DNA from 4 places in the Streptomyces sp. NPDC014733 genome. Region 1 is predicted to be linked to each of the others. Evidence: riboswitches for the same ligand, from Rfam matches in the RefSeq annotation. Region 1 holds a riboswitch; each other region holds the start of a gene.
What was found. A riboswitch is a leader RNA that binds a small molecule or an ion and turns the genes downstream of it on or off. The one in region 1 is predicted to bind cobalamin.
Positions count from the first base shown of each region.

Region 2: another riboswitch for cobalamin. It lies ahead of cobN (cobaltochelatase subunit CobN); the one in region 1 lies ahead of metE (5-methyltetrahydropteroyltriglutamate--homocysteine S-methyltransferase).
Region 3: another riboswitch for cobalamin. It lies ahead of ACF1BH_RS14460 (prenyltransferase/squalene oxidase repeat-containing protein); the one in region 1 lies ahead of metE (5-methyltetrahydropteroyltriglutamate--homocysteine S-methyltransferase).
Region 4: another riboswitch for cobalamin. It lies ahead of ACF1BH_RS27000 (cobalamin biosynthesis protein); the one in region 1 lies ahead of metE (5-methyltetrahydropteroyltriglutamate--homocysteine S-methyltransferase).

Region 1 covers NZ_JBIBYO010000004.1:105,535-112,979, forward strand. Annotated here, with positions in the region: gene ACF1BH_RS11860 (hypothetical protein) at 104-478, shown strand; gene ACF1BH_RS11865 (SAM-dependent methyltransferase) at 636-1,379, shown strand; gene ACF1BH_RS11870 (FMN reductase) at 1,576-2,199, shown strand; gene ACF1BH_RS11875 (LLM class flavin-dependent oxidoreductase) at 2,256-3,359, opposite strand; gene ACF1BH_RS11880 (VOC family protein) at 3,645-4,013, shown strand; cobalamin riboswitch at 4,302-4,448, shown strand; gene metE (5-methyltetrahydropteroyltriglutamate--homocysteine S-methyltransferase) at 4,624-6,981, shown strand; gene ACF1BH_RS11890 (cysteine desulfurase family protein) at 7,044-7,445, opposite strand, start outside.
Region 2 covers NZ_JBIBYO010000019.1:39,870-47,314, reverse strand. Annotated here, with positions in the region: gene ACF1BH_RS28795 (precorrin-2 C(20)-methyltransferase) at 1-627, opposite strand, end outside; gene ACF1BH_RS28790 (precorrin-8X methylmutase) at 624-1,250, opposite strand; gene cobG (precorrin-3B synthase) at 1,367-2,785, opposite strand; cobalamin riboswitch at 3,200-3,327, shown strand; gene cobN (cobaltochelatase subunit CobN) at 3,364-6,972, shown strand; gene ACF1BH_RS28775 (aminoglycoside phosphotransferase) at 7,406-7,445, opposite strand, start outside.
Region 3 covers NZ_JBIBYO010000005.1:146,164-153,608, forward strand. Annotated here, with positions in the region: gene ACF1BH_RS14445 (ABC transporter ATP-binding protein) at 1-1,289, opposite strand, end outside; gene ACF1BH_RS14450 (CbiQ family ECF transporter T component) at 1,286-2,635, opposite strand; gene ACF1BH_RS14455 (SCO2322 family protein) at 2,632-3,297, opposite strand; gene ACF1BH_RS14460 (prenyltransferase/squalene oxidase repeat-containing protein) at 3,297-4,565, opposite strand; cobalamin riboswitch at 4,732-4,873, opposite strand; gene ACF1BH_RS14465 (MBL fold metallo-hydrolase) at 5,073-6,122, opposite strand; gene ACF1BH_RS14470 (aldehyde dehydrogenase) at 6,489-7,445, shown strand, end outside.
Region 4 covers NZ_JBIBYO010000015.1:108,880-116,324, forward strand. Annotated here, with positions in the region: gene ACF1BH_RS26995 (cobyric acid synthase) at 1-650, opposite strand, end outside; gene ACF1BH_RS27000 (cobalamin biosynthesis protein) at 647-1,645, opposite strand; cobalamin riboswitch at 1,772-1,925, opposite strand; gene ACF1BH_RS27005 (hypothetical protein) at 2,104-2,352, opposite strand; gene ACF1BH_RS27010 (anion permease) at 2,378-3,625, opposite strand; gene ACF1BH_RS27015 (class II aldolase/adducin family protein) at 4,284-4,985, shown strand; gene ACF1BH_RS27020 (alpha/beta hydrolase) at 5,113-6,240, shown strand; gene ACF1BH_RS27025 (hypothetical protein) at 6,412-7,445, shown strand, end outside.

The sequences.
Region 1 (7,445 bases):
GGCTGTTCATGCGACATTTCCGGTGCGTCGCCGAGACGCCCGCCGTGCCGCAGGCCGACGGGGCCCGTGAAGCGGCGCGCCACCGGACCTCAAGGGGGAGAACATGCGAAAGATCACCAAGGCCGTCGCCCTGACACTTGCCGCCGGCGCCCTCGCCACGGCGGGAGCGACCACCGCCAGCGCCGCCCAGATCGCGGGGACGGTGCGCGGCTGCCCGTCCGGGGCCGTCTGCGTCTACCCGCAGAACGCCGGGTGGAACAACGACCGTCCGTCGCTGGTGTTCTACAGCTACGGCGCCCACAACCTCAGTAACCAGGTCGGCCAGCACTACGTCTTCAACAACCAGACGGGCGGCGCCACGGCCCGCACCTGCACCGGGTACAACGGCACCGGCGACTGCCAGGGCTACCTCGGCGCCGGCTACTACATCGACAAGGACCTGACACCGATCAACTCGATCCTGCTCGTCAAGCCGTAACGGCCGGTCCGCGCTGAACGGCGCCCCCGGTCCGGACCTCTCCCAGGCCCGGACCGGGGGCGCCCGCGTGCTCCGGGCCCCCGGCGCCGTCGCCCGGCCGGGTCTCCCGCCCGGAAATTGGGGTGCGCCGCGCCCCTCCCTTTGCCAAGCTGCCCCGATGGACCGTGAACAGATATCCCGGATCGCCCATGCCGAGCACCCGGTCAAGTCGCCGCTCGACGACGCCTCCGTCCACCGGCTGCTGGCGAGGGGCCTGCCGCGGGGGGACGAGCGGGTGCTCGACCTCGGGTGCGGGGGCGGGGAGTGGCTGCTGCGGGCCCTGGAGGCGCGGCCCGAGGCGTCGGCCACGGGCGTGGACCTCTCCGAGGACGCGCTGGCGCAGGCCCGGGAGGGGGCGCGGGCGCGGGGCGTCGCGGAACGGCTCGCGCTGCACCGGCAGCCGGCCGCGGAGTTCGTCTCCGCCGAACCGTTCGACCTGGTGCTGAGCGTCGGCGCGGCACACGCCTTCGGCGGACTGCTGCCCACACTGGCCGCGGCGCGCGAGCATCTCGCCCCCGGCGGCCGCGTGGTGATCGGCGACGGCTTCTGGGAGCGCACCCCGTCCCCGGAGGCCGTCGGGATGCTCGGGGACTTCGCCGACCTCGCGACCACGTTGGACCGTGTCGTCGCCGACGGCTGGACGCCCGTGGACGGCCACATCAGCACCCGCCAGGAGCTGGACGCCTACGAGTGGGCCTGCTGGGGCACGCTCGCCGCCTGGGCGCTGGACCACCCCGACGACCCCGGCAGCGCGGAGGCGCTCGCCACCGCGCACCTCCGCCGCTCCGAGTGGCTGCGCGCCTACCGGGACACCTGGGGTTTCCTCACGCTGGTCCTGCGGCGGACCCCGGACGGCCGCTGAAACCGCGGCACGCCCGGCCCGGCGGGGTGCCAACGCGCCGCCGGGCCGGTGGCCGTGGACCTGCCGGGTGCGGCGGCGAACCGTAGCCTGGGGGAAACGGCGCCGGGCGGCGCGGAGTGCGCGGCCGTCCGTGCGCGTTCCGCGTGCGCGTCGCGGGCACGGTGCGACGCCGCCCTGGACGGAGGATCGTGACGCGATGACGAATCTGGCGATCATCAGCGGGGGCCTGCGGGAGCCGTCCTCGACCCGGCTGCTCGCCGACCGGCTGGAGGCCGCGGTCCGCGCCGCGCTGGAGGACCGGGGGCAGGACGTCGACTCGTCGTTCGTGGAGCTGCGGCCGCTGGGCCGGGCGATCACGGACGCGATGCTGTCCGGTTTCCCCACCGGCCCGCTGGAGGAGGCGTTCGAGACGGTGGCGCGGGCCGACGGGGTGATCGCGGTGACGCCCGCCTTCAACGCCTCGTTCAGCGGACTCTTCAAGTCCTTCTTCGACGTGCTGCCGGAGGGGACGCTCGACGACATGCCGGTGCTCATGGCCGCCACCGGCGGTACGGAACGGCATTCGCTGGTGCTGGAGCACGCGATGCGGCCGATGTTCTCCTATCTGCACGCCGTCGTCTCACCCCGCGGTGTCTACGCCGCGACCAGCGATTTCGGCGCGGACACCGCCCAGCAGGGCACGGCGCTGCGCAACCGGGTCGAGGCCGCGGCGGCGGACTACGCCCGGCTGGTCCAGGGCTGCGGGGCGCGGGTGCGGCGCGACGAGTTCGAGGACGTCGTCCCGATGGAGCAGTTGCTGGGCGGCGGGGCGGCTTCCTGACGGACCGGCCGCCCGCGGCGCGGGGGGGGCCGGTCCGTACGTGCCGGGTGGTCTCGCTACGTGGCCTCCGGGCCGGCGCCGGGGTCCGCCTCCCGGGCCGCGACGGCCGGGTGGCGGGGTGCCGAGTCGGGTACCCCGGCCGGGCGGAGGGCCGCGAATTCCTTGCGGAGGACGGGGACGACCTCACCGCCGAGCAGATCGAGCTGTTCCAGGACGGTCTTCAGCGGCAATCCGGCGTGGTCCATCAGGAACAGCTGACGCTGGTAGTCGCCGACGGCGTCGCGGAAGCCGAGGGTCCGCTCGATGACCTGCTGCGGTGAGCCGACGGTCAGCGGCGTCTGCTCCGTGAACTCCTCCAGGGAAGGACCGTGCCCGTAGACCGGCGCGTTGTCGAAGTACGGGCGGAACTCACGGACCGCGTCCTGGGAGTTGGCGCGCAGGAACGCCTGGCCGCCGAGGCCGACGATGGCCTGGTCGGGGGCGCCGTGGCCGTGGTGGGTGAAGCGCTGCCGGTAGAGGCGGATCATCCGCTGGGTGTGGGACATGGGCCAGAAGATGTTGTTGTGGAAGAAGCCGTCGCCGTAGTACGCGGCCTGTTCCGCGATCTCCGGGGAGCGGATCGAACCGTGCCAGACGAACGGGGGAACGCCGTCCAGCGGCCGGGGCGTGGCGGTGAAGCCCTGCAGCGGACCGCGGAACTTGCCCTCCCAGTCGACCACGTCCTCCCGCCAGAGCCGGTGCAGCAGCGCGTAGTTCTCGATGGCGAGCGGGATGCCCTGGCGGATGTCCTGGCCGAACCAGGGGTAGACGGGCCCGGTGTTGCCGCGGCCCAGCATCAGGTCGACGCGGCCGTCGGCTAGGTGCTGGAGGTAGGCGAAGTCCTCGGCGATCTTCACGGGGTCGTTGGTGGTGATCAGCGTGGTGGAGGTGGACAGGACGATCCGTTCGGTGCGGGCCGCCAGATACCCGAGGAGGGTGGTGGGCGACGACGGTACGAACGGCGGATTGTGGTGCTCGCCGGTGGCGAACACGTCCAGACCGACCTCCTCGGCCTTGGCCGCGATGGCGAGCGTGGCCTTGATGCGCTCGTGCTCGCTCGGCGTACGGCCGGTGGTCGGGTCGGTCGTCACATCGCCGACGGTGAAGATGCCGAACTCCATGGTGACCGCCTCGCTCGGTTGCGTACTCAGGGTGCGGCCGCCCGCCCCGGTACTGCGGGACGACCGGCCGCCCGGTCTCCGGGACCGTCCGGACACCGGCCCTCGGCCCGGCCGGTCCCGGCCTCCGTGCCACCGGGCCCACGCCACAGCCAGGGTGTCATGCCACCCGTACGGCGGCATTCCGGGCCGGAGCGGGCGGCGAGCGCGGACCGGTCGCGGCGCCCGGGCGCGCTTTCCCGTCCGCTCCCCCGCACGGCGCGCCGTGCGGTGCGGGAGACTCGGCCCATGCTGACAGTGGGTTCCGTGGTGTTGGGGGTCTCGGACGTGCGCCGGGCCGCGGCGTTCTGGGGCGAGGCGCTGGGATACGTCCCCCGCGAGGAGATCGAGGACGACTGGGCGGTCCTCGTACCGGCCGCCGGGCACGGTGTGCAGGTGGCGCTGGGCCGGAGCGTGACGCCGGTCCAGGAGCGGCCGCGGGTCCATCTGGACCTCTACGCCGGGGACGCCGCCGACCAGGCCGCCGAGGTCGAACGGCTGGTGGGGCTGGGCGCCCGGCGGGTGGCGTGGGACCTCGCGCCGGACGACGCCGACTTCGTCGTCCTCGCCGACCCGGAGGGCAACCGCTTCTGCGTCATCGACACCGGGCGGCACTGAGCAGGACCGGCGGGCCGGTACCCGCACCGGCCCGCCCCGCCGGGAAGCCCCGGCGCACCCCGCCCCTCCCCCGCCACCGGGCACGGCACGGAGGCGCCCGCACGGGGGGGGCGGGGGCGGAGGGGCGGGAGACGCGCGGGCGGTTTCCCCGCCCTCGCGCTTTTCATGCGGGCGAGGGGCGTGTCCCACCTCACCGTCCGGAGGGCGGACGCACCGCCACCGCGGCGCCGGTCGGCCCGTAGGGTGGCCGGTGCAGCTGGTTCGCCCCGTCCGCCAGGCGGGTCGTCGTAAGAGGGAACCCGGTGGGAATCCGGGACTGCCCCGCAGCGGTGAGCGGGAACGACCGCCGTCATACGCACTGGGTCCGCAGGGCCCGGGAAGCGACGGCCAGTAGGTGTCCTCCTCCGAAGGACGTGCCCGCGAGTCCGAAGACCTGCCACCTGCCCGGGTGCGCACCCCGCGTGCCCGGACATCCCGGTGACCTCGTGGGCGGGTCGGCGTACACACACCAGGCGGAGGACCGCGCGGTCGTTTCCGTCCGGTCCGTCACCCCTTCGCGCTCCGTCCCGTCGCCGGGATCTCAGGGATTCATCTCGCGAAGGAGATCTCCGTGACCACCGAGTCCGCAGCCGCGGGAGCACGGGCCACCGTGTACGGCTACCCCCGTCAGGGGCAGAACCGGGAACTGAAGAAGGCCGTCGAGGGGTACTGGAAGGGCCGCGTCACCGCCGACGCGCTGCGCGCCACCGCCGCCGAGCTGCGTCGCACCCACTGGCAGCAGCTGGCCGACGCCGGTATCGGCACGGTCCCGACCGGCGACTTCTCGTACTACGACCATGTCCTCGACACCACCGTCATGGTGGGTGCGATCCCCGAGCGGCACCGCGAGGCCGTCGCCGCCGGCGCTTCCCCGCATTCCCCGCTCCGCCCGGACCCGGGATGCCCCCTTGACGTCTACTTCGCCATGGCGCGCGGTACGCAGGACGTCGCGCCGCTGGAGATGACCAAGTGGTTCGACACCAACTACCACTACCTGGTGCCCGAGCTGGGTCCGAACACGGTGTTCACGGCCGACTCCGGCAAGCAGGTGGGCGAGCTGACGGAGGCCCTGGCGCTGGGGCTGACGGCCCGTCCGGTGCTGGTGGGCCCGGTCACCTACCTCCTGCTGGCGAAGCCCGCCCCCGGGGTGGCCGCGGACTTCGACCCGCTGACGCTGCTGGACCGGCTGCTGCCGGTCTACGCCGAGGTCCTGGCCGATCTGCGGGCCGCCGGTGCCGGTTGGGTACAGCTGGACGAGCCTGCGCTGGTGGCGGACCGTACGCCCGCCGAACTGAACGCCGCCGCCCGCGCCTACCGTGCGCTGGGCGCCCTCACCGACCGGCCGAAGCTCCTCGTCGCCTCCTACTTCGACCGGCTCGGCGACGCGCTGCCGGTGCTGGCGAAGGCGCCGGTGGACGGGCTGGCACTGGACTTCACCGGGCCCGCCGCCGCCAACCTCGACGCGCTCGCCGCCGTCGGCGGGCTGCCCGGCAAGCGGCTGGTGGCCGGGGTCGTCGACGGCCGCAACATCTGGGTCAACGATCTGACCGCGTCGCTGACCACCCTCGGCACGCTGCTGGGGCTCGCCGACCGGGTCGACGTCGCGGCCTCCTGCTCGCTGCTGCACGTCCCCCTCGACACCACCGCCGAGCGGGACATCGACCCGCAGGTCCTGCGCTGGCTCGCCTTCGCCCGCCAGAAGGCCGCCGAGGTCGTCACCCTCGCCGAGGGCCTGGCGCGCGGCACCGGCGCGATCGCCGCCGAACTGGTCGCCAACAAGGCCGACCTGGCGTCCCGGGCGCGCTCCCCCCTCACCCGTGACCCGGTGGTCCGCGCCCGCGCCGCCGCCGTCACCGACGCGGACGCCCGCCGCTCGGAGCCGTACGCCGAGCGGGCCGCCGCCCAACGCGCCCACCTGGGACTGCCGCTGCTGCCGACGACGACCATCGGCTCGTTCCCGCAGACCACCGAGGTGCGCACCGCGCGGGCCGACCTGCGGGCCGGGCGGATCGGCACCGAAGGGTACGAGGAGCGGATCCGCACCGAGATCCGCGAGGTGCTGGCCTTCCAGGAGAAGGCCGGGCTGGACGTCCTGGTGCACGGCGAGCCCGAGCGCAACGACATGGTCCAGTACTTCGCCGAGCAGCTGACCGGCTACCTCGCCACGCGGCACGGATGGGTCCAGTCGTACGGCACCCGCTACGTCCGGCCGCCGATCCTGGCCGGCGACGTCTCCCGCCCCGGGCCGATGACGGTGCGCTGGACGACGTATGCGCAGTCCTGCACCGAGCGGCCCGTCAAGGGGATGCTGACCGGTCCGGTGACCATGCTGGCCTGGTCGTTCGTCCGCGACGACCAGCCGCTGGGCGACACCGCACGCCAGGTCGCGCTGGCGCTGCGCGACGAGGTCGGGGACCTGGAGGCAGCCGGTACGCCGGTCATCCAGGTGGACGAACCGGCGCTGCGCGAGACGCTGCCGCTGCGCGCCGCCGGCCGCGCCGGGTACCTGTCCTGGGCCACGGAGGCGTTCCGCCTCACCACCGGCGGGGTCCGTCCGGACACCCAGATCCACACGCACATGTGCTACGCCGAGTTCGGCGACATCGTGCAGGCCATCGACGATCTGGACGCCGACGTCATCAGCCTGGAGGCGGCCCGCTCCCACATGCAGGTCGCCCGCGAACTCGCCGCCCACGGCTACCCCCGCGAGGCGGGGCCGGGTGTCTACGACATCCACTCCCCGCGCGTACCGAGCGCCGAGGAGGCCGCCGCACTACTGCGGACCGGCCTCAAGGCGATCCCCGCCGAGCGCCTGTGGGTCAACCCCGACTGCGGCCTGAAGACCCGCGGCTGGGCCGAGACCCGCGCCTCCCTGGAGAACCTGGTCACCGCGGCCCGCACCGTCCGCGGTGAACTGGACGCCCTCTGACCGGGCAGGCCCGAGCGAACCCGAGGGGCCGGGACGCTTGCGGGTGTCCCGGCCCTGGTGGGTTACGGGAGGGGAGGGGGCGGGGTGCGGGCGGCCCGGGCCAGCAGGCCGGCGGCGCGCTCGATGTCGCTCCCGGTCGTGGTGCGGCCGACGCCGAGCCGCAGGGTGGCGCGGGCCTGCTCGCGGGTCAGCCCGATCGCGGTGAGGACGTGGGAGGGTTCGCCGCTGCCGGTGTTGCAGGCGGAGCCGGTGGCCGCGGCGACACCCGGTACACGGTCGAGGAGCTCGGCGGCCTCGGTGCCCGGCAGGGTGAGACTGAGGTTTCCGGGGAGTCTGCGGTGCGGATGTCCGTTGACGACGGCGCCGGGGATCGCTTCCAGGAGGCTGCGCTGCAGGCGGTCGCGCAACGCCCGGACATGGGACGGAGGCGGCAGCACACCGGCGGTGACGAGCTGGGCCGCGGC
Region 2 (7,445 bases), on a different contig from region 1:
CCGGCCCGAGCGTTCCATGGCCCGGCGGACGGTGGGGAAGGTGCGGCCCAGCTTCATGACGACGGCGGAGTCGGTGGCGGCCAGCCGGGCCGTCAGCTCCTCCTCGGGGAGCGTGCCGGGCAGCACCGTCAGCACCTCGTCGGCCTCCACCAGCGGCCTGCCCAGCCGGGCGGCGGCCGCGTTGATCGAGGTCACGCCGGGGACGACCTCGGTGGGGTAACGGTGCGCCAGACGCTTGTGCATGTGCTGGTACGAGCCGTAGAAGAGCGGGTCGCCCTCGGAGATCACGGCGACCGTGCGGCCCGCGTCCAGGTGCGCGGCGAGCCGCGCCGCGGCCTCCTCGTAGAAGTCGTCGAGGGCGCCGCGGTAGCCGCCGGGGTGGTCGGTCGACTCGGTGGTGACCGGGTAGACCAGCGCCTCCTCGATGTGGTCGGCGCGCAGATGCTCGGCGGCGATGGCGCGGGCGATGGACCGGCCGTGGCGCGCACTGTGGTACGCCACCACATCGGCCTCGGCGATGACCCGGACGGCCTTCACGGTCATCAGGGACGGGTCTCCGGGGCCGAGCCCCACACCGTAGAGACGGCCCGGGGTGCGGGCGCCGGACTGCTGCTCGGGCACGCTCATTCCTCCTCGCTCGCCAGGGCGTTGACGGCGGCCGCGGCCATGGCGCTGCCGCCACGCCGTCCGCGCACCACCAGGTGCTCCAGGCCCGACGGATGGGCGGCCAGCGCCTCCTTGGACTCGGCGGCGCCGATGAAGCCGACGGGTATGCCGAGCACCGCGGCGGGCCGCGGCGCGCCCTCCTCGATCATCTCCAGGAGGCGGAAGAGCGCGGTCGGGGCGTTGCCGACGGCGACGACCGCACCGTCCAGCTTGTCCCGCCACAGCTCCAGCGCGGCGGCGCTGCGGGTGGTCCCCAACTCGGCGGCGAGCGCGGGCACCGACGGGTCGGCGAGGGTGCACACCACCTCGTTGCCGGCGGGCAGCCGCTTACGGGTGACGCCGCTGGCGACCATGTTGGCGTCGCACAGGACCGGCGCGCCGGCGCGCAGCGCGGCGCGTGCGCTCGCCACCACGCCGGGGGAGAAGGCGAGGTCGCGGACGAGGTCGACCATGCCGCAGGCGTGGATCATCCGGACCGCGACCCGGCTGACGTCGGCGGGCAGCCCCGCGAGGTCGGCCTCGGCGCGGATGGTGGCAAAGGACTGGCGGTAGATCGCCGCCCCGTCCTTCTCGTAGTCGAACACGGTGCCCTCGGTGTGGTGGATCGGTGGTGGGGTGGGGAAACGGGATACGGATGCGGGGTGCGGCACCAGGGGTGCGCGCCCTTGGGGCGGTGGTCCGGCGCGCGGCCCGGTGGCGGTCACGGCGCGGTGCCGGGGGCCGGCGGGCGCACCCGGTGGGCGACGGCGTCCGCGACCTGCCGCACGGTGGCGCCGGTCGCGAGCGGCTCGGGCGGCGCCCCCGGGCGGACCACGGTCACGTCGTAGCCGCCGTCGGTCGCCAGGACGTCGATCCAGGTGCCGTGCGGGTGGCCGCAGCGGCGCGCGCAGCCGGACCACTGCACCGGCAGCGCGGTGGCCCGCCCCAGGGCCGCGGCGACGGCGGACGCGTCGGCCCGTACGTCGGTCAGGGACTTGGCGCACCCGGGGCGCCCGGTGCAGGCGCCGAGCCGGTACCAGGGCGAGTCCGGGTCGGTGACCAGGCCCGCGTCCGCGCACTCCCGCAGCCGGTCCGCGGCCACCGGTGCGGTCAGCCCGGGGACGAGGACGCCGCGCCACGGGGTCAGCCGGAGCGTGCCGTCCCCTTCGGCGGCGGTACGGGCCAGGAGGCGCCACTGTGCGCCGGTCAGCCGCCCCAGCGGCGCCGGGACGCTCAGCGCACGGCGTCCGCCGGGTCCTTCGACGAGGCCGGGCGGCGGGGTGCCGGCACCCCGCCGCGGCCGGGCCGGGACCTCGCCGGACGGAACGTACGCGGCGGGGATCCCGGCGGCGCGCAGCCGCTCGCCGACGGCGCGCACGGTCGGCGCCGCGCCCCCCGGCAGATCCCGGAACCGCCAGGCGCCGCTGCCGCTCGCCTCGACCGCGTCCAGGAAGGCACGGGCGGCACCGAGCGCGGCACGGGCGGCATCGGCACCCGCGATCCGGAGGGCCGGGCCGGGACCGTCGCCGGAGCCGGACCCGTCGCCGGGGTCGCCGGTCCCGCCGAGGAGGAGGAGCGCGGACGCCTCCGGCGCCGCGGCTGCCGGGCCGCCCGGCGCCGCCGGTTCTGCGACCAAGGTCACATCGCCGCCCAGGCCCGCCACATCGCCGCGGCCGTCGTCCAGGACGAAGAGGAAGCGGCCCGAAAGCCGCGTCGTCCACTCCTGTCCGCAGAGCAGTCCGTCCAGCTCACGGGCCCAGCGCCGCACGTCGGCCGGGGTGTGGCGGTCGATTCCGGCGAGCGGTGAGGCGACGAGGTTGCGGACGCGTTCATGGCGGACGGAGGGCAGCAGACCGGCATCGGTCAGCAGCGCGGCCAGCGCGCCGCCGCAGCCGTCGCCGAGGCCGCGCAGCTCCGCGTTGCCGCGCGAGGTGAGGGAGATCCCGCCGTCCCCGAACCGCTCCGCCGCATCCCCCAACGCCCGTGCCTGACGCCCGGTCAACTCCCCTGCGGGCAGCCGGACACGGGCCAGCGCGCCGTCCGCCGCCGCGTGCAGCCGCAGCGCGCCCGGGCAGGCGTCACCGCGCTCGCGCAGCGGTGGCTGGGCCCCGGGGGGCCGGTTCGAGGGGGAGGGCGGCATGGCCGCGAGCATACCGACGCGCCACCGGGGACGACGGTGCCCCGGGCCCCGCCCCGGGCGCCCCGGCGAACCCCCGCGCCCCTGGACGGACACCCCGGAACCGCCCCTCGTACCGCCCCTGATCCGCCCTCGCCGGATCCCTGAGCCGGCCCCCGTACGGGCACCCCGTAGGGGGCCGCGCGCCCCGGACGATCCCCGCGTCGCCCCCGTACGGGCACCCCGTACGGGGTCCGGCTCAGGGGCCCGCCCCGGTCACCTCCCGGGGGCGGGCCCCGCCTGCCACGGCGCCGGTATCCGCCACGGCGCCGGTACCCACCGCGCACCTCGCCACCAAGCCCCCCTCCCCACCGCCCCGACCAGCCCTTACCATTCACTTCGGTGGGTCAGCCGGCCCGCCGACGCCGGAGACGGCGACGAGGGCTTTCCCGACCACGGGGCAGCTCTCAGGGAGGAAGCCCGGTGCGAATCCGGCGCGGTCCCGCCACTGTGAGCCCGGCAGCTGCCGGGTGAGTCAGGAACTCCCGCCGTCCAACGAACCACCCGGGGCGCGGATACCCCGAGGAAGGCTCTGCGCTCGCATGCTTCTGCTGCTGTCGACCTCCGACACCGATCTCCTCAGCGCCCGCGCCGCCGGCGGCCCCGTGCCGTTCCGGCTCGCCAACCCGGCCCGCCTCGACCTCGCCGAACTCCCCGCGCTGCTCGACGGTGTCGACCTCGTCGTGGTCCGCCTCCTCGGCGGCATCCGCGCCTGGGAGGAGGGCCTGAACCTCCTCCTCGCCGAGGACCAGCACCGCCCCGTCGTCGTCCTCTCCGGCGAACAGGCCCCCGACGCCCAGCTGATGGAGGCGTCCACCGTTCCGGTCGGCACCGCCGCCGAGGCGCACGCCTACCTCGCGCACGGCGGGCCCGAGAACCTCGGCCGCCTCGCCCGCTTCCTCTCCGACACCGTCCTGCTGACCGGCCACGGCTTCGAACCGCCGCAGCCCGCGCCGACCTGGGGCGAGCTGGAGCGGCCCGCGGCCCGTACGGACATCGACGGCCCGCTCGTCCCGGTGCTCTACTACCGCGCCCACCACATGAGCGGCAACACCGGCTTCGTCGACGCGCTCTGCACCAAGATCGAGGAGGCCGGGGGCCGCCCGCTGCCGCTCTTCGTCGCCTCGCTGCGCGCACCCGAGCCCGAGCTGATCGACGCGCTGCGCCCGGCCGACGCCATCGTCACCACCGTCCTCGCCGCGGGCGGCACCAAGCCGGCCGAGGCGTCCGCCGGCGGCGACGACGAGTCCTGGGACGCGGGCGCGCTCGCCGCCCTGGACGTGCCGATCCTCCAGGCACTCTGCCTGACGGGTAACCGCGCCGCCTGGGAGGAGAACGACGAGGGCCTCTCGCCGCTGGACGCCGCCACCCAGATCGCCGTACCCGAGTTCGACGGCCGCCTGATCACCGTCCCGTTCTCCTTCAAGGAGATCGACGAGGACGGTCTGCCGACGTACGCCGCCGACCCCGAGCGCGCCGCCCGCGTCGCCGGGATCGCCGTCCGCCACGCCCGCCTGCGCCACATCCCGGCGAAGGACAAGAAGCTGGCACTGGTCCTCTCCGCGTACCCCACCAAGCACTCCCGCATCGGCAACGCCGTCGGCCTCGACACCCCCGCCTCCGCCGTCGCCCTCCTGCGCCGCCTGCGTGAGGAGGGCTACGACTTCGGTGACGAGGACGTACCGGGTCTCGCCTCCGGTGACGGCGACGAGCTGATCTACGCCCTCATCGAGGCGGGCGGCCACGACCAGGAGTGGCTGACCGAGGAACAGCTCGCCAAGAACCCGGTCCGGATCCCCGCCGCCGACTACAAGCGCTGGTACGCCACGCTCCCCCAGGAGCTGCGCGACTCCGTCGAGCAGCACTGGGGCCCGCCGCCCGGCGAGATGTTCCTCGACCGCTCCCGCAACCCGGAGGGCGACATCGTCCTCGCCGCCCTGCGCCGCGGCAACCTGCTGATCCTCATCCAGCCGCCGCGCGGCTTCGGCGAGAACCCGATCGCGATCTACCACGACCCCGATCTGCCGCCGTCCCACCACTACCTGGCCGCCTACCGCTGGATCGCCGCCTCCGCCGACGACGGCGGCTTCGGCGCCGACGCGATGATCCACCTCGGCAAGCACGGCAACCTGGAGTGGCTGCCCGGCAAGAACGCGGGCCTCTCCGCCGCCTGCGGCCCGGACGCCGCCCTCGGCGACCTGCCGCTGATCTACCCGTTCCTCGTCAACGACCCCGGCGAGGGCACCCAGGCCAAGCGCCGCGTCCACGCCACCCTCGTCGACCACCTCGTCCCGCCGATGGCACGCGCCGACTCGTACGGCGACATCGCCCGCCTGGAACAACTCCTCGACGAATACGCGCAGATCAGCGCCATGGACCCGGCGAAGCTCCCGGCGATCCGCGCGCAGATCTGGACCCTCATCCAGGCCGCCAGGCTCGACCACGACCTCGGCCTTGAGGCCCGCCCCGACGACGACGGCTTCGACGATTTCCTGCTGCACGTCGACGGCTGGCTCTGCGAGGTCAAGGACGCCCAGATCCGTGACGGTCTGCACGTCCTGGGCGCCGCCCCGACCGGTGAGGCGCGCGTCAACCTCGTCCTCGCGATCCTCCGCGCCCGCCAGATCTGGGGCGGTACGTCCGCGCTGCCCGGGCTGCGGGAGGCGCTGGGCCTGGACGAGTCCGCCGCGACCCGCACCGCCGCCGACGACGCGGAGGAGCGCGCCCGCGCCCTCGTCCAGGCGATGGAGGCCGCCGGCTGGGCGCCGTCCGCCGTCGCCGAGGTGGCCGCCGGGCAGCCCGAACAGGTCGCCGCGATCCTCGGCTTCGCCGCCCGCGAGGTCGTCCCGCGCCTCGCCGGGACCACCACCGAGATCGACCACGCCGTCCACGCCCTGAACGGCGGCTTCGTCCCCGCGGGCCCGTCCGGCTCCCCGCTGCGCGGCCTGGTCAACGTCCTGCCGACCGGCCGCAACTTCTACTCCGTCGACCCCAAGGCCGTCCCGTCCCGCCTCGCCTGGGAGACCGGCCAGGCGCTCGCCGACTCCCTCCTGGAGCGCTACCGCGCCGACAACGGCGAGTGGCCCACCTCCGTCGGCCTCTCCCTCTGGGGCACCAGCGCCATGCGCACCTCCGGGGACGACGTCGCCGAGGCCCTCGCGCTGCTCGGCGTCCGCCCCGTCTGGGACGACGCCTCCCGCCGCGTCACCGGCCTGGAGCCCATCCCCCCGGCGGAGCTGGGCCGCCCCCGCATCGACGTCACCCTCCGCATCTCCGGCTTCTTCCGCGACGCGTTCCCGCACGTCATCGGTCTGCTCGACGATGCGGTACGGCTCGCCGCCGGGCTGGACGAGCCCGCCGCCGACAACTACATCCGCGCGCACGCCCAGGCCGACCTCGCCGCCCACGGCGACGAACGCCGCGCCACCACCCGTATCTTCGGCTCCCGACCCGGCACCTACGGCGCGGGCCTGCTCCAGCTCATCGACTCCCGCGACTGGCGCACCGACGCCGACCTCGCCGAGGTCTACACCGTCTGGGGCGGCTACGCGTACGGCCGTGGCCTGGAGGGCCGCCCGGCGCGCGACGAGATGGAAACCGCGTACAAGCGCATCGCCGTCGCCGCGAAGAACACCGACACCCGCGAACACGACATCGCCGACTCCGACGACTACTTCCAGTACCACGGCGGCATGGTCGCCACCGTGAAGGCGCTCAAGGGCACCGCCCCCGAGGCGTACATCGGCGACTCCACCCGCCCGGAGACGATCCGCACCCGCTCCCTCGTCGAGGAGACGTCCCGCGTCTTCCGCGCCCGCGTCGTCAACCCGCGCTGGATCGAGGCGATGCGCCGCCACGGCTACAAGGGCGCCTTCGAACTCGCCGCCACCGTCGACTACCTCTTCGGCTACGACGCGACCACCGGCGTCGTCGCCGACTGGATGTACGACAAGCTCGCCCAGACCTACGTCCTCGACCCCGAGAACCGCGCCTTCCTCCAAGAGGCCAACCCCTGGGCCCTCCACGGCATCGCCGAACGCCTCCTGGAGGCGGAGTCGCGAGGCATGTGGGAGAAGCCGGACGCGGAGACCCTGGCCGCGCTGCGGGAGGCGTTCCTGGAGACGGAGGGGGAGCTGGAGGGGGAGGAGTGAGCGGCGCGCCGCTGCCCTGGGTGCGCCGCTCGGCTGCCGCCCCTGCCTTCGGCTGACCGGCACCGTCATCCACTTCTTCCCCCTGAGGACTCACCATGCGGGTTTCCCGAGCGGCCACGCACCCGCCGGCCGCGCCCCGAGCTCCCCGCCGAAGGTTCGCCGCGCTGAACCGGGCGTTCGCGTCCCTGGTGATCTTCGCGGGCTTCGGCGTCACCGCCTTCGGGCTGGTAAGCGTCGCCGCGTCGCTCGGGTACGTGGGGACGCCGGGCACGTTGACGGTCCAGGGGTGCCGGGAGGTGAAGGGACGGTCCCACGGACAGAATTGCTTCGGCCCGCTGCACGCCGTGGACGGAAGGCTTCTGTAGCGGCCGCCGGCTCAGGGAGCTGCTCCGGCCGGGCCGGCGCCCGACGGGGCGCGCGGGCAGGTGCTCCCTCAGCTCTCTGCCCGCAGCCTCGCCCAAGCCGCCGCGCCG
Region 3 (7,445 bases), on a different contig from region 1:
GCGGCGTCCGCGTCCCGGTCGGCGGCGGCGCACTCGGCGGCGACGGTGTCCGCGTACAGCAGGTCCTGCGGCTCCTGCGGTACCAGCCCGACGTGCCGGACCAGCGTGCCGGGCGCGGTGCGGTGCGGCACGGCGCCGCCGACGGCGACCGTGCCGGACGCCGGTGCGTGCAGCCCGACCAGGGAGCCCAGCAGCGTCGACTTCCCGGCGCCGTTACGGCCCATCAGCGCCACCGTCTCCCCGGCGCCGACGGTCAGATCGACCGCGTGCAGCGCCTCGATCCGGCCGCGGCGGACGGCCAGCCGCCGCACCTCGGCGAGCGGCGCCCCGGGCGCGGCACCGTCCGGCGCACGGTCGGCGCCGCCACGCCGCCGCAGCAGTCCGGCCCGCTTCGGACGGCGGGTACGGGCCGGCGGAGCGGGCACCCCGCCCTCGGCCGGCGGCTCCGGGACCGCCGGCCGGTGCGGCTCGGTCCCCGCCAGCCGGGCGCGCAGCCCGGGGGCGCGGCGGCGGGCGTCGCGTACCGACAGCGGCAGCGGGGACCAGCCGGCCAGCGCCCCGAGCTCGACGACCGGCGGCCGGACCGGGGAGTGCGCCATCATCGCGGCGGGCGGGCCCTGCCGCGGCGCGGCGCCCGGCCCCGGCATCAGGATGACCTGGTCCGCGTACTGCACCACCCGCTCCAGACGGTGTTCGGCCAGCAGCACCGTCGTCCCCAGGTCGTGGACGAGGCGCTGGAGCACGGCGAGGACCTCCTCGGCGGCGGCCGGGTCCAGCGCGGACGTCGGCTCGTCGAGGACCAGCACCTTGGGGTGGGCGGTCAGCACCGACCCGATGGCCACCCGCTGCTGCTGCCCGCCGGAGAGCGTGGTCAGCGCGCGGTCCCGCAGCCCGGCCAGCCCCAGCAGGTCCAGCGTCTCCTCGACCCGGCGCCGCATCACGTCCGGCGCGAGCCCCAGCGACTCCATGCCGTACGCCAGCTCGTCCTCGACGGTGTCGGTGACGAACCGGTCCAGCGGGTCCTGCCCGACCGTGCCGACGACGTCGGCCAGTTCGCGCGGGGCGTGGGTACGGGTGTCCCGCCCGGCGACGGTGACGCGGCCGCGGAGCGTGCCGCCGGTGAAGTGCGGCACCAGCCCGCACACCGCGTTCAGCAGTGTCGACTTACCGACGCCGGAGGGGCCGACGAGGAGACACAGCTCCCCTTCGGCGACGGTCAGGTCGACCCCCTGCACGGCGGGCGCGGACGCCTCGCGGTAGGTGACCGAGACCTGCTCGAACCGGATCACTGGGCGTGCTCCTTCGTGGGGCGGTTGGAGGAGAGGGGACAGGGCGTGTGGGCGGGCCGCTCCCGGCGGGCGGGCGCCCGGCCGACGAGCCGCTCCCGGCCGGTGCCCGGCCCCGTACCGGAGGCCCGCCCGGGAGACTCCTGGCCGGCGGGCCGCTCCCCGGCGGGCCCTTCCCCGCCGGCGGTCCGTGCCCGCCCGGCGGCCCGGTCCCGGCCCCCGCCGTCCGGCCCCGCCCCGGGACCGCCGTCCGCCTCCCGTCCGGTCACGTCCGCCGGACGCGGCGCCACCCACGCGGGCAGCAGCCCGACGAGGACGGAGAGCGCCGGCCACAGCGGCAGCCGCGGCGCGGTCAGCGGCACCGCCGACGGGTGCAGCGCCTCGGGCGCGTAGCCGCCCGCCGCGATCAGCAGCGCCGCCACCGCCACGCCCGAACCCGCCACCAGCCAGGCCCGCACGCCCCACCGCTCGGGCCGGTAGCGGGTCCGCACCGAGCGGCGGCCGCCCAGCCACAGCCCCGCCAGCGCCGCCACCAGCCCGGCGATCAGCAGCGGCAGCCCCAGGCCCGCACCCGCCTGCGCCAGCAGGCCGTACGTCCCGGCGCACACGCCCAGCAGCCCGCCGAGCGTCAGCGCCGCCGTGATCCGCCGCACCGCGTGCGGCACCTCGGCCCGGCGGCCGTACCCCCGCGCGTCCATCGCCCCGGCCAGCGCCACCGAACGCTCCAACGCGCCCTCCAGCACCGGCAGCCCCACCTGGAGCAGCGCGGCGAACCCGCGGTCCGGGCGGCCGCGCAGCCGCCGCGCCGCCCGCAGCCGCCGCACGTCGGTGACCAGATGCGGGGCGAACGTCATCGCCACCACCACCGCCACGCCCGCCTCGTACAGCGCCCCCGGCAGCGACTTCAGCAGCCGCGCCGGGCTCGCCAGGGCGTTCGCGGCGCCCACACAGATCAGCAGGGTGGCCAGCTTCAGCCCGTCGTAGAGGGCGAAGACCATGCCCTCGGCGGTGACCCGGCCGCCGACCCGGACGCCCTGTGCCCAGTCGGGCAGCGGCAGCTCCGGCAGCGTCACCAGGGTGTGCGTCCCCGGGATCGGCGACCCCAGCAGGAACGCGAAGACCAGCCGGATGCCCAGCACCAGCAGCCCCAGCTTCACGAACGCGCCGTACGACCGGGCCCACGGCGCATCCGTCCGGCGCGCCGCCACGACATACCCGGCCACCGCGATCAGCAGCCCCAGCAGCAGCGGATTGGTCGTCCGCGACGCCGCCGCGGCCAGCCCCAGCGCCCACAGCCACCAGGCGCCCGCGTGCAGCGCCGTGCTCCGGGTGGCCTGCGGCGCCCTCATCCGCGCCGGCGACGGGTCTGCCACACCGCCGCCGCACCCAGCACCACGACCGCCGCGCCGCCACCGATCAGCCCGGCCGACGGCCCGCCGTCGCCGTCCGCCCCGGCCGCCGGCGCACCCGACGCCTCCGGCGCGGACTTCCCCCCACCGCTCACCTGCTCCGCGCACCCCGCCTTCGGATACCCGGCGACGCCGCACAGCAGCCCCTGCGCGTCGTACCGCAGCGGCTTCGCCACCGCGGCCAGCGCCTCACCGGCCGACGCGTCCTCGGGCACCCGCGCACACGCGGTCCGCTCCTTCGGCGGCCGCTCACCCTCCGGCGCGTCCGCCGCCGACCCGAAGTCGACGACGACACCGACCCGCTTCGTCCCGGAGTGCCGCGGCGTCCCGGAACACAGCTTCCCGAAATCGGCCGCGGCCCGCGGCCGGGCCACCGCGGACGACTCCGCGCTGACCGTGAACCGGAAACCGGCCACCGCGCCGTCCGCGGGCCGCAGCGTCGCCGGACCCTGCGTCGCGTACGCCCAGGTGCCGTCCGCGCCGTCCCAGAACGACCAGTACCGGTACGCCTGCCCCTGGGCCTGCGCCGGGCCCGCGCCCAGCGCCGATATGGCTCCGGCCAGCGCCAGCGCCAGCACACCGGCCCACCGCGCACGCCGCATCACTGCCCGCGCTTCCGGCGGCCGCTCATGAGGAACCCGATGCCCGCACCCGCGGCGAGCCCCACCGGCACCAGCCACCATGCGCTGATCGACCCGGTGCCCTTCTCCTTCGGCACCGCCTTCTCGCCGGCCTGCGACGGCTTCGGGCCGGTCGCGTTCAACGCCGCCACCAGGTCCGTACCGCCGAAGTCCCGCGGGTCGGTGCCCGTGGCGTGCGCGGCGAGGACCAGCTGCGCATACGCCGCCGGACCGGCCGGCTTCGCCCACGCCGGGCCGTTCTTCTCCAGCCACGCCAGCGGCTTCCGCGCCGCCGCGCCGTGCCCGCCGGCGGCCAGCGCCACCACCGCGTCCGCGGTGTTCCCGACGTCCGGCTGCGGCTTCGCGCCCGGCATCGCCGACATCAGGTGCTGCCCGTGGGCGTCCATCTCCCTCACCAGGTACGCGCTCGCCCCGGACGCGGCGGACCGCAGCGCGGCAGGGTCCGCCCCGGACGGCTCCTTCTTCCCGTCGCCGCACTCCGGCGCGGCCACCGGGGTGTCCGCGTCCTTGCCCGCCGCCGGGACGACGAAGCCCTTGCCGAGCGCACCGGTCGCCGCGGCGGCCGAGGCGTCCGCGTTGGCCGCCGCGCCCTTGAGCTGGAAGGTGAACGCACCCCGCTCGGCGGGCTTCACCGCGCACCCGAGCCGGAACGTCAGCAGCCCCTCGTACGGCGTGTGCCCCTTCGGCGACGTCACCTTCGCCGGGTCCTGGCCCGCCGCGGTGAGCGCGCCGATGACCACCGCGGTGGAGTTGGCGTCGCTCGCCGACCCGGGCAGCGACGGCCAGCCGCCGTCGTCGTTCTGCACCGACTTCAGCCAGTGCACCGCCTTCTCCACGGTCGCGCCGTGCCCGCCGAGCGCCGCCAGCGCCTGGACCGCCGCACCCGTCTGGTTGGTGTCCCGCATCGTCGAGGCGCCGCACGCCTTCGCGGTGTCGGCGCGGTACGCGGTGAACGCGCCGTCGGCGCACTGCTGGCCGGTCAGCCAGTCCACGGCCGCCGCGGCGGGCTCGACCCGCACGGTGTGCTGGGCGAGCAGCGCCAGCGACTGCCGCCACACGCCGTCGTACTGCGGATCGCCGGAGCCGTACAGGCCCGCGGGCAACTTGGGGGAGGGCGTCGGAGCGGCGAACGCGGTGGGCGCGGTCGCCGCGACGGGTACGAGCGCCGCGGCGCACACCACGGCGGCGCGGCGCAGCAGCGCGGCGCGGGAAGGGGCCAGGGGGGCCATCGTCGGTGCCTCTCAGTCGGTTCGCTCGGGGCGTCGCGGGGTGGGTGGCCACGCTCGGCCGTCCACCTCGCGACGGCCGGGGCCGTACACGAGGGCACCGGGCTCAGCTCCGTATACCTCGACGGTGCCGCCACCGGCGGGCCGCCGCACGCGGCCCGCCGGTGGCGGGAGCCTGTCGCGCCCCCTCGGGTGTTCCGGCTCGGACGGGGCGCGCGCACGGCGCACGTCCGCCCTGACGGTTGCGGGTCAGCGCCGGATTTTCACCGGCTTCCCCCGATCAGGCACGCATGGAGTTGTCCGCACATTTTAGCGGTCACCCGACCGGACCCACCGGGGACGGGGGTGCCGGCCACGGCCTCACGAGGGGCCGCGGGGTGCGGCGGGCACCGTCGTGGGGCGGCCGCGCGGGCCCGGCGCCACACGGCGAGACGGCCGTCCCGGGCACGCCGCCACCGGGGCACGCCGGCGGGCCCGGCCCCCGTCGGACGCCCCGCCGTGTCGTACGCCTCACACCGCCCGGTACGTCACCGGATCCGACCCGGGCACCGCCGCCGCCCGGCCCAGCACCGTCAGCCGCCGCAGATGCGCCTCGGCCTCCGCCACCGCGATGTTCCGCGAGGCGTACGGGATCCGCTCCCACGGCCGGTTCCACTCCATCGCCACCGTCAGCTGCCACAGCGTCAACGGCTCCGCCAGCAGCCGCACCAGCCCGCCGAGCCGCGCCTCGTGGTGCGCCAGCAGCGCCCGGGCCCGCCCCGCCGCATCGGTGAACGGATGCTGATGCGCGGGCAGCACCTCCGCCGGGGCGAGCCGCGCCACCCGCTCCAGCGACGCGAGGTAGTCGCCCAGCGGATCGGTCGGCGCCTCGCCCGGACTCTCGTACACCCCGATGTGCGGGCTGATCCCCGGCAGCAGATGATCACCGGAGAACAGCCGCCCGAACCCGGCGCCCGGACCGTCCCCGCGCGCCCCCGGAGCCCGCCCCGGATGCGCCTCCTCCAGATGCAGGCAGACATGCCCGGGCGTGTGCCCCGGCGTCCAGACGGCACGCAACCGGCGGCCGGGCAGCTCCAGCAGCTCCCCCGGGGCGAGGTGCCGGTCCGGCACCGCCGCCCGCCGGCCGGGCAACTCCCCGCCGCGTGCCGACCGCAACGGCGCGAGGTGCTCCTCCGGCGCCCCGGCGGCGGCCAGCTTCGCCAGCAGCTGCGCCCGCCAGGCGGCGGGCCGCGCCTCCCGGGTGCGCCGGACGATGTCGGCGTCCGCCTCGTGCATCGCGATCCAGGCACCGGACGCCTCCCGCACCGCGCCGGACAACCCGTGGTGGTCGGGGTGGTGGTGGGTGAGCAGCACCCCGTGGATGTCGGCGACGGCGAAGCCGCAGGCGGTGATCCCGGCGGTCAGCGCGGACCAGGAGGCGGGGTCGTCCCAGCCGGTGTCGATGAGCACCGGCCCGCGGTCGGTCTCCAGGAGGTGGACGAGGGTGTGGCCGAGCGGATTGCCGGGCAGCGGCACGGAGATGCTCCACACCCCGCCCCGGTGGTCGGTCACCTGCGTCATCCCGGTCCCCTCCCGGTGTGCCCGCCCGTCGGTTCACGTCCGCACGCACGCACCGGCCTCGCCGCGAACCGATGCGCGACGGCACTATAACGAGAACGCGTTCTCATGTACCGGTGGCCGCGGTGGTGACATCGGCACGGGCCCCGCCGCCGGTTCCCGGAGCCCTGTGGACTCCTGCTCCGGCAGGTGGTATCAGTTCAACGACCCATAACTGACGCGCCGTCAGAACCGCTGGGTGCCGCCCCGCCCGACCCGGCGGGCGGCCCGCGACGGCGCCGGACACGCATGACGCGCAGGCAGTTGACGGAAGCTACCGCCCCGCTCCCGGACACCGGACGGGGCGGCCGACCGCGGGAGGCGGCAGCCATGAGCGACCTCGTCGAACACGGCAAGCTCTACATAGGCGGTGCACTCGTCGACCCCGCCGGACCCGACACCCTCGACGTGATCTCCCCGCACACCGAACAGCTCATCGGCCGCGTCCCGCACGCCACCCGCACCGACGTCGACCGCGCCGTCACCGCCGCCCGCACCTCCTTCGACTCCGGCGTCTGGGCCGATGCCCCGCTCGACGAACGGATCGCGGTGATCACCCGCATCAAGGACGCCTTCGCCGTCCGCAGCGAGGAGATCGCCAAGGTCATCAGCGCCGAGAACGGCACCCCCTACACCTCCGGCGTGATGGTCCAGGCGCTCGCCGCGATGCTGGTCTGGGACGCCGCGCTGACCGTCGCCCGCGACTTCCCGTTCGAGGAACGCCGCGCCGGCATCCTCGGCCCGCTGCTCATCCGCCGCGAACCCGCCGGAGTCGTCGCCGCGGTCGTCCCCTGGAACGTCCCGCAGTTCACCGCCGCCGCCAAACTCGCCCCGGCGCTCCTCGCCGGCTGCTCCGTCGTCCTCAAGGTCTCGCCGGAGACCCCGCTCGACGCGTATCTCCTCGCCGACATCGCGACGGAGGCGGGCCTGCCGCCGGGCGTTCTGTCGATCCTCCCCGCCGACCGCGAGGTCAGCGAATACCTCGTCGCTCACCCCGGCGTCGACAAGGTGTCGTTCACCGGCTCCGTCGCCGCCGGCAAACGCGTCATGGAGGTCGCCGCCCGCAACCTCAGCCGCGTCACCCTGGAGCTGGGCGGCAAATCCGCCGCGGTGATCCTGCCCGACGCCGACCTCGACGCGGCGGTCGCCGGCATCACCCCGTTCGCCTGGATGATCAACGGCCAGGCGTGCGTCGCCCAGACCCGCATCCTCGCCCCGCGCTCCCACTACGACGAGATCGCCGACCGGTTCGCCGCCGCCGCGGACGCCCTCACCGTCGGCGACCCC
Region 4 (7,445 bases), on a different contig from region 1:
GGCTCCAGCAGCGTCACATCGCCGCGGAACTTGTTGACGAGATACCCGGCGACCAGCGCCTGGTCCTCCTCGGACAGCAGCGCCGTCGTCCCGAAGAACGAGGCGAACACCCCGCCGCGGTCGATGTCGCCGACCACCACCACCGGCAGCCGCCCGGCGCGTGCGATGCCCATGTTGACGATGTCGGTGCGCCGCAGATTGATCTCCGCCGGGGAGCCCGCGCCCTCGCAGATCACCACGTCGTGGGTGCGCCGCAACTCGGCCAGGCAGTCGGTGACGGTCGCCAGCAGCTCCGCGCGTCCACCGGGCCGCGCGCCGCTGCCGGGGCGCCCGAAGTACCCCTGCGCGCTCATCTCGCCGACCGGTTTGCCGAGCAGCACCACCTGGCTGCTGCGGTCCCCGCCCGGCTTGAGCAGCACCGGGTTCATCAGCGCCGACGGCTCCACCCGGGCGGCCGCCGCCTGCATCGCCTGCGCCCGGCCGATCTCCGCGCCGTCCCGCGTCACGAACGAGTTCAGCGACATGTTCTGCGCCTTGAACGGGGCGACGTCCACGCCCTGCCGCACCAGCCAGCGGCAGATCCCCGCGGTCACCACGCTCTTGCCCGCGTCGGAGGTGGTCCCCGCGATCAGCAACCCGCCGCCGGTCATCCGCTCCTGCCCTTCCGCCGGGCGAGGGCCGGACGCGCCGCGCCCGCCAGCAGCCGCCCGGCCACCGTCACCGTCAACGCCAGCGCGCTCACCCGGCGCGAGAGCCGCACCGCCCGCGCGATGTCCTCGGTCGCGACGGGACGGCCCCCGCCGTTCAGCCGCGGCCGGTGCTCGACCCGTCCGCCGTACGCCAGCGTCCCGCCGAGCCGTACGCCGAGCGCACCCGCGAACGACGCCTCCACCGGGCCCGCGTTGGGGCTCGGATGGGCCCCGCCGTCGCGGCGCCAGGCCCGTGCGGCGCCGCGCCGGTCGGGGGCGGCGAGCACGGTGAGCGCGGCGGTCAGCCGTGAGCCGGGCCACCCGGCGACGTCGTCCAGCCGCGCCGAGGCCCAGCCGAACCGGCGGTGGCGGGGCGACTTGTGACCCACCATCGCGTCCAGGGTGTTCACCGCCCGGAACGCCACCAGGCCCGGGACGCCGCCGACGGCGCCCCACACCAGCGCGCCCACCACCGCGTCCGAGGTGTTCTCCGCGACGGACTCGACGACCGCCCGCGCCATCTGCGGCCCGTCCAGCGCCTGCGGATCGCGGCCGCACAGATGCGGCAGCCGCCGCCGTGCCCGGTCGAGGTCCCCGGCGGCCAGCGCGTCGCCGACGGCCCGCGCCTCCCGGCCCAGCGAGGTGCCGCCCAGCACCGACCAGACGGTGGCGGCGGTCAGCGCGGTGGTGGCGGCGGTCCGGGCGGGGGAGGGGACGGGCGCCGCGCCGCGTACCGCGCGCGTCAGCAGCGCGGCGCCGGCGGTCGCGCCGCCCGCGCAGAGCAGGGTGTGGAGGGCGCCACGGCCGCGGTGGTCGCGCCAGAGCCGGGCCTCGACGGCTGCCGCACCGCGCCCGAAGGCGGCCACCGGGTGGCCGCGCCGCGGGTCGGCGGCGAGCAGATCGCCGAGAAAGCCCAGGGCCGCACCGCACGCGTAGGTGGCGTGTTCGGCACGCATCGGATCAGACCGCCGTCACGCCTCGACGGAACTCCGACGGCACACGGAAGGATCTGCACGGGCGGCCAGGCATGGCGGTATGTCCTCACTCAGGGTCCGCGCCCTGGTTCGACGTGACGGCGACAGGAGTCTCCTGGCTCCCCGGATCGGCGCTTCCCCCGGCCTTCCGGCCCTGGCGCGCGCCCGTCGGGCGTGCACGAGGCGGACCGTGACCTTCGTCGGAGGAACGCTCCCCGGTGACAGTGGCGGGACCGCGCCGGATTCACACCGGACTTCCTCTGCTGTCGCCGATTGGCGTGGGAAGTCCACCATGCCCCGCCAACCCCGTCAACTCGCCCGTGACCTGCGACGCCGTGGTACCGCGGGGCTTGTGGCGGAGGCCACAGACCCCGTACGACGCACGGCGCCCGGCCACCGCGGGTTGCGGTGACCGGGCGCCGTGCGGGCCGCCGGACGGATCAGGCGGCGACGATCAGATAGATGCCGTACGCCACCGCGGCCGCGCAGACCGCGTAGGCGGCGAGGCCACCGATCCGCGCGCCGGTGCCCGGGGCGTCGGTGCCCGCGGCACCCGCCGTGGCGGCCGCGCCCTCGGTCCGGGTGCGGGCCGTGCCGACGATGCCGACCGTGAACAGGCCCACGATCCCGACCGTCACCACCAGGGTGACGCCGAAGACCTGGCCGAGAGCTGCCCAGTCGATGCTCATGCTGTGGTTCCTCAGGTTCGGGCGGTCAGCCGGCGGCTGTCGCGGTCGTGGCGCGCGGGGCGCTCGCGGCGGGGGCGGCCTCCTCGCCCTCGATGGGCGTGAGCGACCCGGCCGGGGGAGGGGTGACCGTCTGGAGGGCCGCGGTGACCACACCGGGCGGCTCCGTGACCTCGGACGCGTTGACGTTGGTGTGGTCGATGGGCTTGCGGCGGGACGCGGCCCAGATGGCGCCGCAGATGCCGAGCGCGAGGATCGCGACGGCGGTCACGCCCCAGTCGCCCTGGTCGGCCAGGAGCGCGGCACCGGCGGAGACCAGGCCCGCGGCCGGCAGCGTCAGGCACCAGGCCACGACCATCCGCACCGCCGTCGACCAGCGCACCACACCGCCCTTGCGGCCCAGACCCGAACCCATCACCGAGCCCGAGCAGACCTGGGTGGTGGAGAGCGCGAAGCCGAGGTGGGAGGAGGCCAGGATGGTGGCCGCGGCGCCGGTCTGGGCGGCGAAGCCCTGCGGCGGCTGGATGTCGGTGATGCCCTTGCCCATCGTGCGGATGATCCGCCAGCCGCCCAGGTAGGTGCCGAGGGCGATGGCCATACCGGCCGACGCGATGACCCACAGCGGCGGGTCGGCGTGCGGGGCGACCACACCGCCGGTGATCAGCGCGAGCGTGATCACACCCATCGTCTTCTGGGCGTCGTTCGTGCCGTGCGCCAGCGAGACCAGCGCCGCCGAGGCGATCTGCCCGGCGCGGTAGCCCTTGGCGGTCTCCTGCTCGTCGCGGCCCCGGGCCAGCCGGTACGTCAGCCGGGTCGCGGCCATCGACGCGATACCGGCGACCACCGGGGCGGCCACGGCCGGGATGAGGACCTTCATCACGACGGCGCCGCCGTGCACACCGTTGGTGCCCACGGACACCAGCGTGGCGCCGATCAGACCACCGAACAGGGCGTGGGAGGAGCTGGAGGGGAGGCCGGCGAGCCAGGTGAGGAGGTTCCAGACGATCGCGCCGACCAGACCGGCGAAGATCACTTCAGGTCTGATGCCGGCGCTTTCGTCGATGATCCCGCCGGAGATGGTCTTGGCGACCTCCACGGACAGGAACGCGCCGACGAGGTTGAGGACCGCCGACATCGCCACCGCGATCTTGGGCTGCAGCGCGCCGGTGGAGATGGTGGTGGCCATGGCGTTGGCCGTGTCGTGGAAGCCGTTCGTAAAGTCGAACACCAAGGCCGTGACGATCACGATCCCGATGAGAAGCGTGATGTGTTCCATTCACCCAGGCAATCAGTTCGATGGTCAGTGACGCCGGAAACGTACGAAGGGTGGGTGAACGGGAGGTGAACGTGGCCGGGCCCGGCAATGACACCACCGCAGTGTTCGGGAGGAGGTATCTCACACGTCACTTCCACACCATCCGTATGTGGCGCGAATGTGCTGCCGCACGGCCCGAATCCGGCTTGATCCCCGGCGCGTGCACGGCATCCGAACGACCCCGTCGCAGTGCGTCACCCCGCTGGTGAACGGCGTGCCCGCACCCCGCGCCCGCCCGGACCCGGTGCGATCCCCCGGCTCCCGCCCGACCCGCGCACCTGGCCGGAACACCCGGCCCCGCGCCTGCCTCCGTGGGCACCCCGTTGTTCGAGCGCGGCGCACGCCGCGGCGCTCCCCGAGCTTCCGTACGCCCGACCCGCACCACGCCGGCCCACCGCGGGAACCGGCTCCCCGGAACGGTCGCGCCGACCGGCCCGTACGGTGGCGCCCCCCCGCTGACGAACCCCCGGAGCGCCCGCACCTCCCCGGCCCGGCCCGTACGGTGACGGACCCGCGCCCGGACCGACCGGCCTCCGGGACGGCCGCCCGCCCCCGGCCCGGCCCGTACGGTGACGGCATCCCGCCCGCTCGCCCGTCCACGCACCCGGAGGAAGAAACCGTGCCCCGTACCGGCGCTCCCGCCCCGCACCCGGACCGGCCCGGCGCCGACGCGCTCGCCGCCGCCTGGGCGGACATCGTCGCCACCGCCCGCCGCACCGTCGCCGACGGCCTCGTCGTCGGCACCTCCGGCAACGTCTCGGCCCGCGTCGGCGACACCGTTCTCGTCACCCCCAGCGGCGTCCCCTACGACCGCCTCGGCCCCGGCGACCTCACCGCCGTCGACCTCGACGGCCGGCAGTGCGCGGGCACCCTCCCGCCCACCAGCGAACTCCCCCTGCACCTCGCCGTCTACCGCGCCACCGACGCCACCGCGCTCGTCCACACCCACGCCCCGCACGCCACCGCCGTCTCCGTCCTCGTCGACGAACTCCCGCCGGTCCACTACATGACCGCCGCCCTCGGCGGGCCCGTCCGCGTCGCCCCCTACGCCCCCTACGGCAGCGACGAACTGGCCGCCCACGCCCTCACGGCGCTGCGTGACCGCACCGCCTGCCTCCTCGCCCACCACGGCACGCTCGCCCACGGCGCCACCCTCGGCCAGGCGCTGGACCGCACCGCCCAACTGGAGTGGATGTGCCGGGTCTGGCTCCTCGCCTCCTCCGTCCCCGGCCGTACTCCCTCCCTCCTGACCGCCACCGACCTCGCCGAGACCGCCACCCGCCTCCGCGGTTACGGCCGCCACCCGGAGGACACCCCGTAGACCGGACCGGACCGGACCGGGCCCCGCCGCCGCGGACCGGGCCCCGGACGGCCGCCCGGACAGCGGTCGCGTCACCCGCTCGCCCCGCCCGCTGGCCGCCCCCGGCACCCCGCCCCACACTGAAGAGGTGCGCCTGGCTACTGCGGCGGCTGCGGCCGTCACCACCGTGATCGGTGCCGGGGCGGCCGCGGTGGCCGCCGGCCGGTACGCCGGGGGCGTCGCCCTCCGGCCCTCCCCCCAGGTGCCGTTCCCCGGGGACGCACGCCTGACCGTCCACGCCACCGGCGACGACACGGTCACCCTCACCCGCAGCCTGGCGTCGCTGCGCCCCGGCACCTACGGACTCTCCGGCCCCGGCTGCCATGCGATCGTCGGCCCGGTGGTTGAGCACGCCCCGCACCCCGCCGACACCGTCGTCCGCCGCCTGGAGCGGATCACCCACGGCACCCTCCCGCCCGGCACCCGGGTGCGCATCACCCCGCAGGTGTACGCCGGAAACCCTCGCGACGCCTTCGGCCTGACCTGCGCCGACGTCGACATCCCCGGCGAACTCGGGCCGCTGCCCGCGTGGTTCCTGCCGGGCGTCCGCGACACCTGGGTGATCACCGTGCACGGCATCGGCACCACCCGTGAACACCCGATGGTCGTCATGCCGTTCCTCCACCGCCACCGGCTGCCCGTCCTCGGCCTCGCCTACCGCAACGACGCGGGCGCCCCGCAGACCCCGGACCGGCTGCACCACCTCGGCGACTCCGAATGGCGCGACCTGGACGCCGCGATCCGCTACGCCGTCCGCTACGGCGCCCGGGACGTCGTCCTGCACGGCTGGTCCGCCGGGGCCACCATGGCGCTGCGCGCCGCCGCCCGCTCCGGTATGCGCGACCGCGTCCGCGGGCTCGTCCTGGACTCGCCGGTCCTCGACCGGCACGCCACCGTCCGCGCGCTGGCCGCCGCCCGGCACGTCCCGCGGGCCCTGCTGCCGCTCGCGGTCCGCGCCGCCGAGGGCCACACCGGACTCCCCGTCGACCGGCCCGGCGACGCCGTCGATCCGGACACCCTCACCGTCCCCACCCTTCTCTTCCACGGCCCGGACGACACCCTCGCCCCCTGGGCCGCCTCCCGCGCCCTCGCCGCGCGCCGCCCGGATCTCGTCACCCTCCACCCCGTGCCGCACGCCCCGCACGCGGCCATGTGGAACGCCGCCCCCGCCGTCTACGAGGAGGCGCTGCGCCGCTTCCTGACCCCGCTGATGTGACCGCCTCCGCCCGCACCCCTCTTCTCCGCGCGTACGGGGAAGCGCGGCGCGCGGGCGTACGGGGGGACAACTCCCCACAACCGTGATGGGTCGCCTGGATGAACCCCGCTGAGCGGGCCTTTTCCTGCCGTCCGATTGGGTTTTCGGGCCGTCAGCGGCAAGACTGCTCCTGTGACGTCCCGTACTCCGCGCGACTCCCGGCTCCGACTCGTCCCCAGGCAACCGATTGCCGCCGCCCGCCGGGCGGTGAGCACCCGGGCCGCCCGTCCGGCCCCACGCCCGCCCGAGGGCACCCCGCCGCCCGCGGAACTGGCGCGCCAGGCCCGCGCCGCGCTCTCCGGCGCGGCCCGGCTGGCCCACTGGGCCGACGGCGCCGGTGACGGACTACGGGCCGGGCGCGACGGCGCCCTCCCGGCGGCCGACGTGGACCGCGCCGCCGAGGCCCTCGGCCTGCCCGCCGCACAGGTGCGCGCCGACTGGGACCGCGCCCGCCTCGCCGGACTGATCGAGCTGCACGGCGGGCTGGCCCGCGCCGGCTGGCGGCTGCGCGCCTGGGACCGCGACGACACCGCCGCCCTCCGCGGCTGGGTCGCCCTCTTCGACGCCTGGTCGCTGGCGCTGCCGTCCCCCGAAGGCGCCGGGCCCGCCATCGTCGGCGAGGTCGTCGAGGCCGTACCGCAGCTGCTGTCGCTGCTCCACCTCTCCGCCGGTCCGGTGCGGCTCCAGGCGCTGCTGGACATGCTCGAACAGCGCGTCGCCGAACTGCGCACCGAGCGCTGCGAGGTGCCGTACGGGCCCCGCACCGAGTCCGCGGACGGCGCCGCGGAGGAGGCGCAGGCCCCGCTCACCGCCCTGCTGGACTGGGCGCTGGCCGCACTGACCGCGGTCGGCGCGCTGGTGCCCGCCGACGGCGCGGCCGCCCCGGCTCCCGCCCCGGACGACGCTGACGACGCCCGTGAGGCGCAGTTGACGCCGCTCGGCCACTGGTCGGTGTGGGTCAAGCTGGAGCAGATCTGCGTCGCGGCGCAGAGCCCGGCGGGCAACATCGAGCAGACCGCCGCCGCCATGCTCCGCGGCTGCGCCCGGCTGACCCCGGGCCCGGCCCGCGCGGAGTACCGCGCCTGGCTCGCGGCCCGCTCGGTCGGCTCGGCCGTCGAGGAGCTGCTGACCGTGGCGCGCGGTGAGGACGCGCTGCTGCGCGGGCT